Linked DNA regions of Thalassoglobus sp. JC818. Each later gene encodes a partner of the first gene's protein in a complex. Links are inferred from orthologs where the notes say so. Each region holds a gene or a part of one and is shown on either strand. Other genes may lie near its edges. The genes, in order: dnaG and dnaB.

The links.
Region 2: the proteins of dnaG (region 1) and dnaB are in contact, whole or in part, in a crystal structure (PDB 2R6A), measured with the Geobacillus stearothermophilus proteins. The link is inferred for Thalassoglobus sp. JC818 from one-to-one orthologs. Residues at the interface, in WP_049624496.1 of Geobacillus stearothermophilus: Lys456, Leu457, Leu458, Pro459, Ala460, Asn463, Ala464, Leu467, Leu535, Leu536, Ile537, Ala538, Gln544, Glu545, Asp548, Tyr549, His552; in WP_033016901.1 of Geobacillus stearothermophilus: Ser13, Glu15, Ala16, Gln18, Glu91, Leu92, Asp94, Ala95, Val96, Pro97, Thr98, Ala99, Ala100, Asn101, Tyr104, Tyr105, Ile108.

Annotation. Positions count from the first base shown.
Region 1 is NZ_JBFEFI010000021.1:4,956-15,059, reverse strand. What follows is about bases 2,402-5,269. They hold dnaG (DNA primase), read right to left. Parts: upstream 4,856-5,269; coding sequence 2,948-4,855; downstream 2,402-2,947. Other genes in these bases: AB1L42_RS23520 (hypothetical protein), read right to left, coding at 5,231-5,269; rpoD (RNA polymerase sigma factor RpoD), read right to left, coding at 2,402-2,914. In the rest of the region: AB1L42_RS23535 (hypothetical protein), read right to left, coding at 392-838; more of rpoD, read right to left, coding at 1,211-2,401; more of AB1L42_RS23520, read right to left, coding at 5,270-5,416; AB1L42_RS23510 (universal stress protein), read right to left, coding at 5,614-6,522; AB1L42_RS23505 (hypothetical protein), read right to left, coding at 6,587-7,036; AB1L42_RS23500 (arabinan endo-1,5-alpha-L-arabinosidase), read right to left, coding at 7,277-8,533; AB1L42_RS23490 (heavy metal translocating P-type ATPase), read left to right, coding at 9,136-10,104. UniProt on the Escherichia coli protein: RNA polymerase that catalyzes the synthesis of short RNA molecules used as primers for DNA polymerase during DNA replication.
Region 2 is NZ_JBFEFI010000002.1:688,765-693,426, reverse strand. The notes cover bases 1,130-3,991. They hold dnaB (replicative DNA helicase), read left to right. Parts: upstream 1,130-1,801; coding sequence 1,802-3,181; downstream 3,182-3,991. Other genes in these bases: AB1L42_RS07125 (5-(carboxyamino)imidazole ribonucleotide synthase), read right to left, coding at 3,214-3,991; rplI (50S ribosomal protein L9), read left to right, coding at 1,130-1,403. Also shown: rpsF (30S ribosomal protein S6), read left to right, coding at 1-273; ssb (single-stranded DNA-binding protein), read left to right, coding at 313-798; more of rplI, read left to right, coding at 891-1,129; more of AB1L42_RS07125, read right to left, coding at 3,992-4,353; purE (5-(carboxyamino)imidazole ribonucleotide mutase), read right to left, coding at 4,347-4,662. UniProt on the Escherichia coli protein: The main replicative DNA helicase, it participates in initiation and elongation during chromosome replication. Travels ahead of the DNA replisome, separating dsDNA into templates for DNA synthesis.

The DNA.
Region 1 (10,104 bases):
CCCAGACTCCAACACCGATTGTGCCTCTTCCGACACTACACATCCTGATCAGAATCGCGTCGCCATCGTTAGTCTTCAAGGTCTCATTGAAACAAGATCGCTGAACAAACTCACACAACACTTGGGACAAAAACTCAAAGAAAAAAGCTACTCGACCCGTCAGAAAGTCTTCAATCACTTGCAGTGAGTGGATTGGGCGCGATTCAAGCGTAGACTGTGCTCACCTGACTCTTTTTGCATCCTCCATGACAATTCCGTTCGATCACAGGGAGATTGCTCTGATCGAATCAAGCCGGAATCGTAGTGTTAGAGGTCAGAAACTCTGTCGTCAACGAACGATGTGACTTTCAAGAATGTCCGGACACTGAATCGAGGCCAACTTGCGACAGGTTCATCCGGCTTTCAGTGCGTTTTGTGTGACGTACTTGCGGTAAGTAAACATCGTGTAGAGACTTGGGCGAGAGAATAGCGAGCGTGTGACGATTCCCCAGAATCCACGCTTGTGTTCATACTCGATATGTTCGTGGATCTCGGTTTGGTGATCGCTCAACTCCCGGAACGTGTGAGTGTGTTCCCACTTCTTTGCGGGGCCTTCTGTCTGAATGTCTGTGAATCCGTGTTCAGTCACGTCTTTATGAACAGCGGTCCAATGGAGCGGGAGTGGGCCGACCCAGAGCGTGAACTTGGATACCGATCCCTCCGCGAGTGGCTCAATCTCTTTCAATTGAACGATCGTTGGTGGAGGAGTCAGCCGTTTGAGTGCGCTCGTGTCATGATGAAACTCACGCACTGCGCTGAGCGGACTGTCAACGGTGAACTGGAAATCAAAAGTCGGCATTAGTGGAGACTCTTGCGAGTGGTAGCCATGATCATCTAAACGAGAATTGATGTCGCTACGGATCTCGAGTAGCAACGTCTGATGATAGAACGCCAGTGACAGCATTCAACTCAATGTAGATTGAACCTCCGCCGTCTCTTACCAAACGGAACAACTTCATCGGCATCGAGTTTGGTCGTTGAGAGCCACAGTACCATTGATCACGCAACTGAAGTCGAAAGCCTTCGACGAGAATGAAGAGAGCCGTAGCGAATTTGTCCGCCACGGCTCTTTAATCACTTGCGAGCTTCTTCGCGTCTCTGCTTGCCGACATCAAATGCTACTCATCTGCAATTAGCAATTTGACTTCTTGGCAGTAGTCCCGAATGGAGGTTATCCGCCGGTGGTCAATGCGAGTCGTTCCAGGAAACCGTGAAGCTGTTTTGACCGAGCGGGATGCTGCAGTTTCCTCACTGCTTTCGCTTCGATCTGTCGTACGCGTTCACGAGTCACTTTGAAAATTCGACCGACTTCTTCGAGTGTGTAGGTGTACCCGTCGCCCAAACCGTAGCGGAGTTTGATGATTTCACGTTCACGGTAGGTGAGCGTTTTCAAGACCTGATCGATCTGGTCTTTGAGCATCTCTTGTGCAGCGACACTAACTGGGCTGTGACCGTTTCGATCTTCAATGAATTCACCAAAGATGTTTTCTTCGCCTTCACCGACAGGCTTGTCGAGGCTGACTAGAGGCTTCGCCATTTTCAGGACTCTGCGAGCTTCTTCGACATCAACCTCAGCAGCTTGGGCGACTTCTTCAACGGTTGGTTCCCGGCCCAATTCCTGAACCAGTGATTTACTGATGCGTCGCAATCGCGACATCGTCTCAATCATGTGAACAGGGATTCGAATGGTCCGCGCCTGATCGGCAATTGCTCGCGTGATAGCTTGTCGAATCCACCATGTGGCGTAAGTTGAGAACTTGTAGCCGCGACGGTACTCATACTTGTCGACCGCTCGCATCAAGCCTGTGTTCCCTTCTTGAATCAGGTCGAGGAAGCTGAGCCCGCGGTTGCGGTACTTCTTCGCAATCGAGACCACCAACCGCAGGTTTCCGGCGGAAAGATCTCGCATCGCTCGATCGTAATCGGCATAGCGAGCGTTGATTTCCACGACGCGATCCGACAGGGATTGCGGTGTTTCGTGAGTGAGCCTCATCAGGTCCCGAAGTTCCTGCTGAAGGTTGGACCGAACTTCCTTGCGGGTCCGATCTCCGTCGAGACGCTGGATTTCTTTTTCGAGATTCCGCATCCGAAGCGCGATTTGTTCGAGCCGTTTGACGAGTGGCTGAAGTCGTTGCGTGCGGAGACTGACTTCCTCGAGAAGCGTCGCGACCTTTCGTCGGCTTTGCTCTAAACGAGAAGAGATGGACGATCTGACTGGTTGGGGAGTTGTTTCATCGAGCAGCTGAGAGAACGTTTCCTCGTTCTGCTGAACCAACCGATGAATGGTTTTCAGATTGTGCGGCAGACGCCCCAGCACCTGATCTTTGACGGTACACTCTGTCAAAGAAATCTTGATGGTGCGGTCGAAAGGAAGCTCACCCGATTCCACACGCAATAACGTCTCATAAGCTTCGACGGAAACGTAGTGACATTCCAACAGGGCGCGGCGGAAGCGTTTTCGAGTGAACTCGATTTTCTTCGCGAGATCAATTTCCTCCTGCCTCGTCAGCAGTGGAATTTCCCCCATCTGTGAGAGGTACATTCTCACTGGGTCGTCGATCATCCGTCCGCCACCGGTTTCGCCTTCAAGCCCGGTCACGTTAACCGTCTGCTTGCGTTGGGTTTTCACGGGCGTAGTGCGGCGAGTTGTCTTCTTCGTGCGGCGCGTCGATTTCGGAGGAGCAGCTGCCTTTTGAGGCTTCGTCTCATCACGGATTTCGAGCCCAAGGTCTTCCAGTGACAATAGCAAAGCATCGATTTTGTCCGGAGTGAGATCATCGTCCGGAAGATATTCGTTCACCTGTGAGAAGGTGAGATATCCCTGGACCTGTCCCAATTCGGTCAACTGGCGAAGGCTCTCGTCAATTCGATACATTAAGTTCTCCAATTCGTGGGCTGGTCCTGGTATTCACACGCCAGCTTTTCGAGTTGCTCGTTTCTGGTGAAACTCCGCAGCCTGACGAAGCAGCTGTTCGGTCGCTTCGTCCAGTCCGTTTCGCCCATCCTTGGACTCAGTTAATTGAACCGCCAGGTTCTGGTGGGTTTGCTCTGCATCTCGATCGAGGATGGCCCCAATCGAATCATGCAGTACTTGCGGAATTCCGCTTTCCGTGGAGTTCCCTTCCAGTTTGGCAGCGAGACCTTTCGCATTTGCCTGCTCATCCAGCCAAACGATTAAACTTTTCATCTGCTGGTTGGGCATTCGATTCAGTAAGCCAGAGAGAGTCAGTTGCCCACTTCCGGACTCCTGATGCTCGCTGGTGGATTGAACCTCTTCGAAACACATTTCCAGGACTCGCCTGAGAATCGGATTTCGAAGCTGTGATGTTTTGATGGTGTTGATGACGTTGGTGAGAAGTTGTGGTGCCGTGAAGATTACTTCTAGCAAGTCACATTCCACTCGATCGCTCTTTGACAATTCCCCGGCCAGAAGACGACGGACGTCGACATCTTCTGAAATCCGGTTTTCGTTGGAATTCTCCAAGCGAATCTTCCTTGGGCTGTTCGTTCTGACTTCTGCCAGCTGACGCCGAATCACTTCGTCCGGGACCTGTAGTCGCTGTGCAAGGTTTGCAATTAATAGCGGTTCTCGAACCGAAGTTGCCATTTGCGGAACACAAGCCAGAACTGACAGCATTTCGTCCAGCACGCGCTGTCTGGCGTCAATGGAGTTCAATCCGAACTTCGCTTTCGCCGCCCGAAATCGGTAATCCCAGGCTTCGGGAGCAGATTCTGCGATTTCCCGAAATGCTTGTGTCCCTTCACGTTCGAGGAAATCGGCAGGGTCCATCTGTTCAGGGAGTGTCAGAATGCGAAGGTCGACATCCTGCAACAGAAACTTCTCGACTGCCCGAATTGCCGCGTCCTGACCTGCCTGATCTCCATCGAAAACAAGAATGACTTTCCGTGCGAAACGTTTGATGGCACTGACGTGTTCGTCCGTCAGTGCGGTCCCCAGCGTCCCCACGACATTGGCGATTCCGAACTGATGGCAGGCAATGCAGTCTGTATAACCTTCGACAATGAATGCTTCGTTTGATTCTCGAATCGCTTCGCGTGCGTGATCGATCGCGAACAGGAGTCGACTCTTGTGGAAAACAGAACTTTCCGGACCGTTCCAGTATTTGGCGTCACTATTACTTCCGGGGAGGACACGTCCTCCAAACGAAACAGCCTGCCCTCTTTCGTTGTGAATTGGAAACATGACCCGATTGACGAAAAAATCGAACTGTCTGTTGTCACGCTCACCAATCAGACGAGCTTCGAGAAGCAAATTGAGCGGGAATTTTCCTTTCGCGCGATCAATGAGCCACTCCCAGTTGTCGGGATGAAATCCGAGTCGGAACTGCCTGACCATCTGGCCGGTCATTCCGCGTTGTTTCAAGTATTCACGAGCGGGCTGGGCTGCGGGTGATTCCATCAGGGTTTGATGAAACTGTTGCTCCGCCCATTGCAGCACTTCAAAGAGTCGTGCTCGATTTGTTTCCTGCTGCGGTGAATGCCCTGAGACGAATCTTGGGATCTCGAGATTCGCTCTTCGTGCCAAGATTTCCAATGCTTCAGGAAAGGTGACCTTTTCTCTTTCCATTACGAAAGTGAAGCAGTCGCCTCCCGTGTTGCAAGACCAGCACCGAAACGTTTGCCGTTCCGGATAAACTCGCATCGACGGATTGTGATCGTCGTGAAAAGGACACAGCCCAACGTGCTCACGTCCGCCCGAACGTGACTCAAGCCCGACACTTTCACCGATGAGTCCCACAATGTCGGTGTGGGAACGAACTTGCTCTCGGAATTCCTGAGGGGAAAGTGGAAGCACCGACAATCCTAATGCGATGTTCGAGGGGAATGCGCGATCGTTACGACCGCTCCATCTGGGGTAGTTGTTTCATCCGTGCAACGTTTTGACAAGTGGACAAACGTCCAAGGAAGATTCCGCCGGAAGCGTACTTGTCAACGAACGAAGTCTACACGCTATTCAAGGTCCGTCAAATTGAAGATTGGCAATCAGAAGAAGAACCGATCCCCGTAACCCTTTATTTAAAAAACATTTCAGACTTTTCGAAATCCGCACACCATCACCAACACGTCAGCACGACGCAACCCATCCGCACCTGCAAATCCCGAAATCTTTGCCGATCCTCAGATCCCCTGAAGACGAACTCGACACTTGGGAAATGAGACAAATCACGTTTTATGGAGACTGTTGCCGAAAAACGCCTTCGAAGAAGGGCCCAGCCAGAATTGCTGACACAAAACCGTCAGGCCCCCTATCGCCCCGTCCCAGCAGCGAAATCGACAAACGGACGCTCGCGTGATTGCCCATCACAACTTCATCCGCAGCCCATTTCTGGCTTTGGAGGTCAGAACGAGAATGCACGGAATGCCCGTTGACGAAGACTCGAAGCGTTCTCGGGGGAGAAGTAGTGTCCCCGAGAGGATTCGAACCTCTGGCCTTTGGCTCCGGAAACCAACGCTCTATCCAGCTGAGCTACGAGGACGTGCCCGAAATCTACGGGCTGGAACATCGGTTTTCAATATCCCAAAACTGACTTCGTGCTATTGAGCGGGCGAGCTCTAAGCGTGGTCGCTGCCGTCGGTGTGGTGAGGACGCTCAATCCAGACGGAGCAGTGAGCGTGATGCAAAACCGAGACAGAAACGCTTCCCAGCAGCATCCGATTCAACGTCGATTTCTCGTTCCCACCGAGAACAATCAGGTCGGCATTGAATTCATCGGCACGGTGAACGATATCGTTGGCAACGTTATGCCCGACCTCGACGACGCTGGTCACAGAGAGGGCATTCGGGGACAGCAACTCGATGAACTCCTTGTGCCGTTCCTTGTGGACAGCGATCGCTTCATCCATGAGTTCCTGGCCATCAACACCTCGCCCGAACGCTGATGCTCGAAAATCAGGGACGATTGAGACCAGTTGAATCTCCGACTTCGTATTCGATTGTCGCTCTGCAAATCGAATAATCGCCCGACTGGCCAGTCTCGACCCGTCGTCGGCAATCAGAATTCGATGACACTGTGTCGACTCGTAGTCCTCATTGTGCGGTCGAGCCAGCAGCATCGAAGAGTGAGCGTGTTTCGAAATCTTGTCGGAAACGCTTCCGAGAAAGAATCGGTCGACCGCATTGCGGCCATGTGAACCGATGACGCTGACATCAGGATGCGTTTCATCAATCTCTTTGAGAATCTCTTGAGCAGTATGCCCTTCGAGAACTTTAGTCTGCGCCGATTTGGCCCACGCACTTAGCCGACTGGCAGCATTCGCAACAAGAGTCTTTGTGTGTTCTCGACATTCAGTCACCGATTGCAGCACATCCGGCGGGAAGTCGAAGTCGATGGGTCGCAGATCAGAAGCTGGGCACACGCTAACGATTGAGAGATCCACCGATCCGGTTGGAAACAGCCCCATCATCAGTTGCTCTGCGTACTCGGCGTATCGCGAACCGTCTGTTGCGAAGAGAACTTTCATGGGGCGCACTTTCCACTGTGAATTCGATAACCGATGGACTCTCTTGCGAGTTGACGGAAGCTTGTCAGTTGACGACCAAAGTATTTCGCACATAGCGGTGACATTCAATACAGGCCATGGTCGCACCAATCCATTTCAGCGTCGCCTGGTCAAGATTCTCTTCTTGAGCAGCTTTGACCAACTCATCAGTCGTCCGCTGAAACTCATTGCTGAACTGTTTGTACATCGCATCGTTATGAGCCCGCCACTTCTCTGATCGACTCATTTTGTTGAGCGTTCGAGCTCCCGACTGCACAAGTTCCATGTCTTCGGTCGTCAATCCTTCGAGAACCTTGTTCGAGGCATCAAGCTTCGCCCGCATGAACTGCTTCAGATTGAGAACGGGTTTCGCGTTGTCATCTGCTTCGGCAGCCTTCGCGTCATCCTGAGCATGACCTGGCCGATGGAAGATGACGAAGCCTGTTCCGATACAAAGAGCACACGAAAAAAACAGAGTCAGAAAAGAACCGCGCATCGTAGATACCTCCTGAGGATTCTTATCGCCAATTCGAATTGTCAGCAGTGATGAAATGAAATCACTGTCGACACATTCGATGAGTCACTTGCAGTCGGTCGAGGCAACCTCGCTCTTCAACTCTCAGCAAGACTGCCTGTTCTCTTCTTCGTTGAGACTCAATTTTACACGCTACAGGTCGGGCCGGAAGCAACACACAGCATTCTAGCAAAACTGAGAATCCGGAGCACTTACGTGCCGTCATTCTGCTTCGGGCATTCTTACAATTGGCCAACCATCTTCTGACCATTTAAGAGGCAAGATTCCCAACCGCGGCCGCCCGTTGGCATCGCCGTCGTAATAGTGGAAGCTTAAGAACTGTTGCCCCTCACAGACCAGAACCTCTCCGTGCCCCGGTCCAATCATCGCCCCCTCAGTTGAAAGCACTTCCGTTCCACCTTTCAGACGTAAATCGACTCCGTCGCGATCGAAATACGGTCCCGTGATCTTCCGACTTCGCCCAACCCGAATCTCATAGGTACTGTTAACGCCGCGACAGCACCATCCCCAGTTCACGAAGAAATAGTAATAGCCATCGCGTTCGAATAGTCCGGCTGCCTCGATCTGCTCGTGAAATGCCAATGGAATCATTAAGTCATCATCCCCCATTCTCAATCCAGTTTCCGGGTCGAGCTGAATGAGATAGATGCCTCCCCAGAATGAACCGAGAGCCATCCACAGCGTGCCATCCGAAGCCTTCCAGATCGTCGGATCGATCGCGTTGAAGTTATCTCCAGGTCGACTCTGAATGACGATTCCTTCATCCCTCCACTCGGTTTCCCCAGCTTCTGTCGAAAGGTTTGAACACGAGGCCAACGCAATCGCACTGCTCTGCTTCCCGAACGACGACACGCTGTAGTAAACAAGAATGCGATCATCAAGGACAATCACATCCGGTGCCCAGAAGCGGCCATCGTGACCGGGAACAACATCCTCTACCCATTCTGGACTCTCTGAGAAAACAGAAGGCCCACGCTGAAACGTCTCACAATCAGTCGAATAGAAAGACCGAACTCCACGCCCGGTCCCAAAGCCCCACAGCACATCATCCTGAACAATGATCTTCGAAGGGTCATGCACAGAAAATGCTGGCGAGCCAGACTGTAAGCTGCCGAACGACTCCTCAATCCTCCCCTGACAACCACACTCTTCGCCATCACCTGTTGTCGTTTGACCGAACAGCCAATTCGCGTTTGACAGCACTAAGAATATCGCTGCCAACTTGCTCAATCGCCAAGACAACTTCGCCTCACTTGCCATCATTCGACCTCCAGAAATTGAACTGCACGCCCTGCTCTTTCTCAATCGTCTTCGATTCGCAATTGTAACCAGCCTGACGGCAACAACACGACCGTCGACAGCTTCGAAGTATCGAACAACCACCTTCAGCGCAATCGTTTCCGCAAGCCCGCGAGAAATCTCCACACCTTCGTCGACATCCCGCACCCTGACTTGCACTCAACGCAGTCTCGGGACATACTTCCGCAACTTGTCAGCAAGGCGAAAATGACGTGTCGATCGAGTACGTTCCCCAACTCAATAATGAATTCGACACGCCCGTCAAAACGCAAAACACCTGCACCACGAATCGCGTCAGAACGCCGAAAGTGCAGCAGGCAGACATGATCGGGGGCTGTAGCTCAATCGGTTAGAGCAGCGGACTCATAATCCGTTGGTTGTGGGTTCGAGTCCCGCCGGCCCTATTTTCTTCTTGTTCAGTTCTTCTCTGGCTTGCAACCGCGTCTCTCACTCTTGACGGTTCGCAGTTGATTCGCACCTCGCTTGTCCGTCCACAGCTTCTGCACTTTTGGCTGGGTGTTTGCGTGTCGCTTCTTCCTTCCGAAAGTTGAAATGCCATCGGAAAACTCTCCAGCGCGTTTTCTCTCTCAATGCATGTTATGATCGAACTCAAGACACAATCTTGATCGTGGCTGCAATTTGTCTCATCGCTCGCGAACACTTCACTTCCAACAAATCGATGAGAACAATCACTGAAGTGGAAATGAAAAGTTCCAGCGAAGCTCTGCCCGATCTCGGACGAATACCCGAAAGCGTTGAAGATGGCGATTGATCCCATTTGCGGAATGCATGTCGACGAGTCGACGGAGTTGAAGACGCTCGTCGATGGTGAAACACACTACTTCTGTAGTCAGCACTGCCTGCAAAAATTCATGTCGCAAGAGAGTTCGCCTCCTGAACTTCAAACTCTTGATTCCACTCAGGCTGAGAGTTGTTGCCACTCTGAAGCTGCTTCTGCAAAGACTCCTCAACCTGATTCAGGCAAGGATTGTTGCGGAGGGGGTGAACTGAACATCGTTGAGTTTGGAGGTCTTTCCAGCAACAAAGAAGCTGCCACGCACGATTGTTGTCACGGCGATGGGACGATGACAGCGAACGCGGAGAGCAAAGCGAAGTACATCTGCCCGATGTGTCCGGGCGTCGAGAGCGATGTTCCCAGCGACTGTCCGAAGTGTGGGATGTCTTTGGAGCGAACCCCCTCTTACCGTGCTGAACGCAAGACGATCTACACTTGCCCGATGCATCCGGAGATCGAACAGGAAGGCTCCGGCGACTGCCCAATCTGTGGCATGGATCTTGAACCGAAAACAGTCGTTCTCGATGACGACGACGATGATGCTGAACTGAACTCGATGACGCGACGGTTCTGGGTCGCTGTTGCTTTGACCCTCCCCATCATGGTCCTCGCCATGGGTGAGATGATTGGCATTCCGATTCATTCGTGGATCAGTGTGTCGACGTCGCACTGGCTGCAACTCATACTCGCGACCCCGGTCTTCTTCTGGTGTGGGTGGCCGTTTCTGGTTCGAGGAATCCGCTCTCTAAAAACCGCCAACCTGAACATGTTCACCCTGATCGGTATGGGGACAGCGGCCGCTTACTTCTTCAGCATCATCGCGATGCTGTTCCCTGACTTTATCCCCGAGAGCTTCCTGACGCATGGAAACGTCCCGGTCTACTTCGAAGCAGCAACAATGATCATTGCTCTCGTGCTCCTGGGACAAATGCTG
Region 2 (4,662 bases), on another replicon or contig:
GAGATTGTGACAATCTCTCCCTGGCAAGAAGGCAAGCTCGCTTACGAGATCGATGGGCACCGCAAAGGCCTGCACCTGCTGACATACTTCACGATGGACGGCAGCCAGGTTGAGACACTCAACCGAATCTGCAAGCTGAGCGATCTTGTGATTCGCCACCTGATCCTCGAGCACGAAGAGAAACTGTTCGAACTGCTGACTCAACAATTTGCGTCACATGAGGAACAGGGAGAAGAAGCCGAGGGTGAACCTGCAGAAGCGAGTGCATCGTAGACCTGCACCCTGCAATTTCGAAGACATGAGGAGGATTCGATGGCCAGCTTCAACAAAGTGATTCTTGTTGGAAATCTGACACGTGATCCACAGGTGAAGTACACAACCGGCGGAACAGCAGTGGCTGAAATCGGTCTGGCTGTGAATCGCACCTGGTACGATAAGCAGCAGAATCAGAAGCGTGAAGAAACAACTTTCGTTGACGTCACCTTGTGGGGACGCCAGGCGGAAGTCGCCGGAGAATACCTCGGGAAAGGACGTTCTGTCCTGATTGAGGGACGACTACAACTCGACTCCTGGGAAGACAAAGAATCAGGTAAGAAACGGTCCAAACTACGAGTCGTCGGTGAAAACATGACGATGCTCGGCGGTGGAGGATCGGGTCCTGGTGGGGGCGGCGGAGGAGGAGGTCGCGGCTCATCCAACTACGATTCCCAGTCCTCATCCAGTTCTGTCGATTCGTTCTACGATTCCGACTCCTCTTCGTCAGGGTCCGGATTCTCAGATGATGATGTTCCATTTTAGTTTGTCGTGAGCAGCGACGCTTTAGAATCAAGACGTTGTGACAATCAACTACGATCAGCGGTCACACGAGAGGATTGAGGAGTACACAGGTAATGGTCGTTAAGCGCAAACGTGGACAGCGAATTCGTTCCAAAGATCGCAACGGTGGCATCGAACTTCTGTTGGCAGAAGATGTCGACAATCTCGGCGAACAGGGACAGATTGTCCGTGTTAAACCCGGATACGCTCGCAACTACCTCGTCCCCATGGGACTGGCAACTGTCGCGACAGATGCGAACAAGCAGATGGTCGAAAGCCATCGCAAGCGTCAAGAAGAGCTGATGGTCGCTCGTCGTAAGCAGACCAAAGCGATCGCTGACAAAATCAAAGACTACAGCGTCACGCTGGAAGCGAACGCCACCGAAGAAGGTCAGCTTTACGGATCGATCGTGGCTGCCGATATCGCGAAGTCACTGCAGAACGCAGGCTATCCAGTCGATGCCAGCCACATCCGCATGGACGGACCGATCAAAGGCCTCGGGATGTACACCATTCCGATCGAACTCGACAAACAGATCAACACGGAAGTGAAAGTCTGGGTGGTTCCAACTGCTTCGATCAAATAGTTCAATCAACGACGTGAGCGACCTCTCGCTTCGCGAGAAACGACTCACCGCATATTGAACATTGACTCACAACATCCCGTCTTTCATTGGCGGGATGTTTTTGTTTGGTGCCTGCGAAATTTTCAATCAGCGTACGCGGGATCAATTGCAAAAGACTTCCTTGAGCGAAGTGCTCTTGCCTGTAAACTCCCCACGACTGATCGACATAATCTCCCTTTTTCGACTGCCTGCAAGAATCGCAGTCAGTTAGAGCATTTTCTGATTTGGTGTGCACGATCTCGCACGAGCAAGCACAGCCTTTTAATTTATGAAACAGTGCAAGCGAGTGCACAGAAAAGAGCAATCTGCTCTCGAGATGCAGGCGATCGAAAGAATGCAACACGATCACGGAGGGTGTGATGGCGAAATCCAAATCTGACAACGGATCATCTCTCGATCTGCTTGGCAAAGTCCCTCCTCAGGACCTCGACGCCGAACGCAGCGTGCTGGGAAGTCTGCTCTTCTCCAGCGAAGCGTTCGATGAAGTCATCCAGCACATTCAATCGCATTGCTTTTACGCGGACGCCCACCGGCGAATCTTCAAGTGCATTCACGACATGTACGAAAAGGGTGTGCGGGCCATTGATGTCGTGACCCTTGCGCACGAACTTCAAAAGCGAGGCGACTTCGAAGAAATCGGAGGAGCGGCCTACCTCAATGAAGTCATGGGTTCGGTCCCCCATGCTGCGCATGCAGAGTATTACGCGAAGATCGTTCACAACACGTGGTTGCAGCGAAGCTTGATCGACGCCTGCACGGATTCTCTCCGCGAAGCGTATCATGGTTCAGGCGACATCGAAGACATTCTGACTCGGGCTGAGAAACGAGTCTTCGAAATTGCCGAGCAACAGGAGAACATCGACAAGATCGCCATCGACGATATTCTGGACGCCACATTCCAGCGTATCTTCGAACGTATGGACCAGGAAGGAAACGTCAGCGGGCTCCACACCGGATTCAATGGTCTCGATGACTACACGAGCGGGTTCCAACCTTCCGAATTGATCGTCCTCGCAGCCCGTCCGAGTATGGGAAAAACGGCGCTCGTGTGTAACTTCGCGATGGCGGTGTCTCACGCACAACGGGGTGTACTCCTCTTCAGTCTGGAACAATCCAAGATCGAGCTTGCCGAACGTTTGCTCTGCATCAAAGCCAAGCTGAGTGGACACAAACTGAGACAAGGCGAACTCGATGAGTTCGAGCAGAGTATGCTCATGGAAGCAGCGGATGAGATGCGAAAGCTGCACATCTTCATCGACGACACCGCCGGTCGAACGATGTCACAGATCGCTGCCATCGCAAGACGACTCAAACGTCGATCGCAGCTCGACATCGTCATCATCGATTACCTTCAGCTGATTGAAACCGAAGACAAAAACATGCCGCGTGAGCAGCAGATTTCTTCGATCACTCGGCGGCTGAAGTTTCTTGCGAAAGACCTCGACATTCCCGTGATCGCACTGGCACAGTTGAACCGTGGAGTCGAACAGCGAGAAGATAAACGGCCGCGTCTCTCCGACCTGCGTGAAAGTGGTGCCATCGAACAGGATGCGGACATCGTCATGTTTCTGCACCGACCGGAAGCTTACGATCCGGAAGACCGCCCCGGTGAAGCTGACTTGATCATCGCCAAAAACCGTCATGGTCCGATCGGAACAGTCGAGCTCACCTGGCTTCGCGAGATGCTCAAATTCGGCGACAAGAGCCCCATGGGACTACCGGAAGGCATGGACTTTTAATCCGCTCTCAAAGCCTCTCCGCATTCAGTCGATCAAGCAAGTGCTTCGCGCGCCTGCTTGACTGTGTTGCGAGCTTGCTCGATGGTGGCATCCACTGCGGTCATGTGCCCCATTTTGCGCCCCGGTTTTGCATCTTCCTTCCCGTACAAATGCACTCGGAGGTTCGGATACTCCAGCGCTTGCGACCACTCAGGCTGTCCACCGTCTGGCCACAGATCGCCCAACAGATTAACCATAGCGGCAGGTTGTCGCTGGGCTGTCGAACCAAGTGGAAGATTGCAGATTGAACGGACCTGTTGCTGGAACTGACAACAGAGATGAGCATCGATCGTGAGATGCCCAGAGTTGTGAGGCCGTGGAGCGATTTCATTCACGAGCAGTTGCCCGTCGTTTGTCTCGAACAGTTCCACACACAGAACGCCAGTGGCATCGAGTGATTCCATCACCGTGCGAACGATTTCTCCTGCGTCGTCGACGAGTTTCTGATCGACGAGTTCAGGGGCAGCTGAGGAGAAGTCGAGAATGTGATTCGCGTGGTCATTAACGATCGGCGAGTAGTTGATGAAGTTCCCTCGGGAATCCCTCACGCCAATCACTGAGAGCTCGCGCGTGAAGTCAACGACACCTTCCAGGATCGCGGGCTGCCCCTCAAAGGTGGACCAGATGGCTTCCAGATCATCATTCGACTTCGCGAACTTCTGACCTTTTCCGTCGTAACCCCAGCTGGCAGTTTTCAGAATTCCCTGTCCACCGAATGCGGTCAGAGAGCTTTGCAATTCTTCGAGCGAGTCGATGCGTTTGAAGGGAGCCGTTGCGAGGCCGAACTTCTGCATCTGCGTTTTTTCTTCGAGCCGGTTTTGAGCAACTTCCAGGACTTGCGGACCGGGCCGAACAGGCACGCTGCGTTCAAGCCGATTCAATGCCTCAGTTGAGACATTCTCAAACTCCAGCGTGACGACATCAACGCTCTTCGCAAATTCGTCGAGGACATCGAAGTCCTCGTACTCAGCACACCATTCAGTATCAGCAACCGCTCCAGCTGGTGTGTTTTCTTCCGGAGAAAAGACATGCACGCGATATCCCAGCCTGCGTGCCTCGATCGCAAACATGCGTCCCAACTGACCACTGCCAAGGACACCGAGCACAGATCCGGGGGAAATCTCCTTCAACATAGCTCTGAGTTCTCCAGCACTTTTTGAGTCTGTTCGGATTGAAAGGCGTGAAGCTTCTCGCGAAGTTCCGGACGTGTCGTTGCGAGAATTCGAACGGCCAACAACGCAGCGTTCTTGCTGCCAGCATCACCAATCGCGAGAGTACCAACTGGAACCCCTCCCGGCATTTGGACGATGGAAAGGAGCGAGTCAAGCCCGTTCAACGCGCGACTCTTCACCGGAACACCCAGCACTGGAAGAACGGTCTGCGAAGCAACCATCCCCGGCAAATGAGCAGCCCCCCCTGCCCCCGCAATGATGACCTGCAAG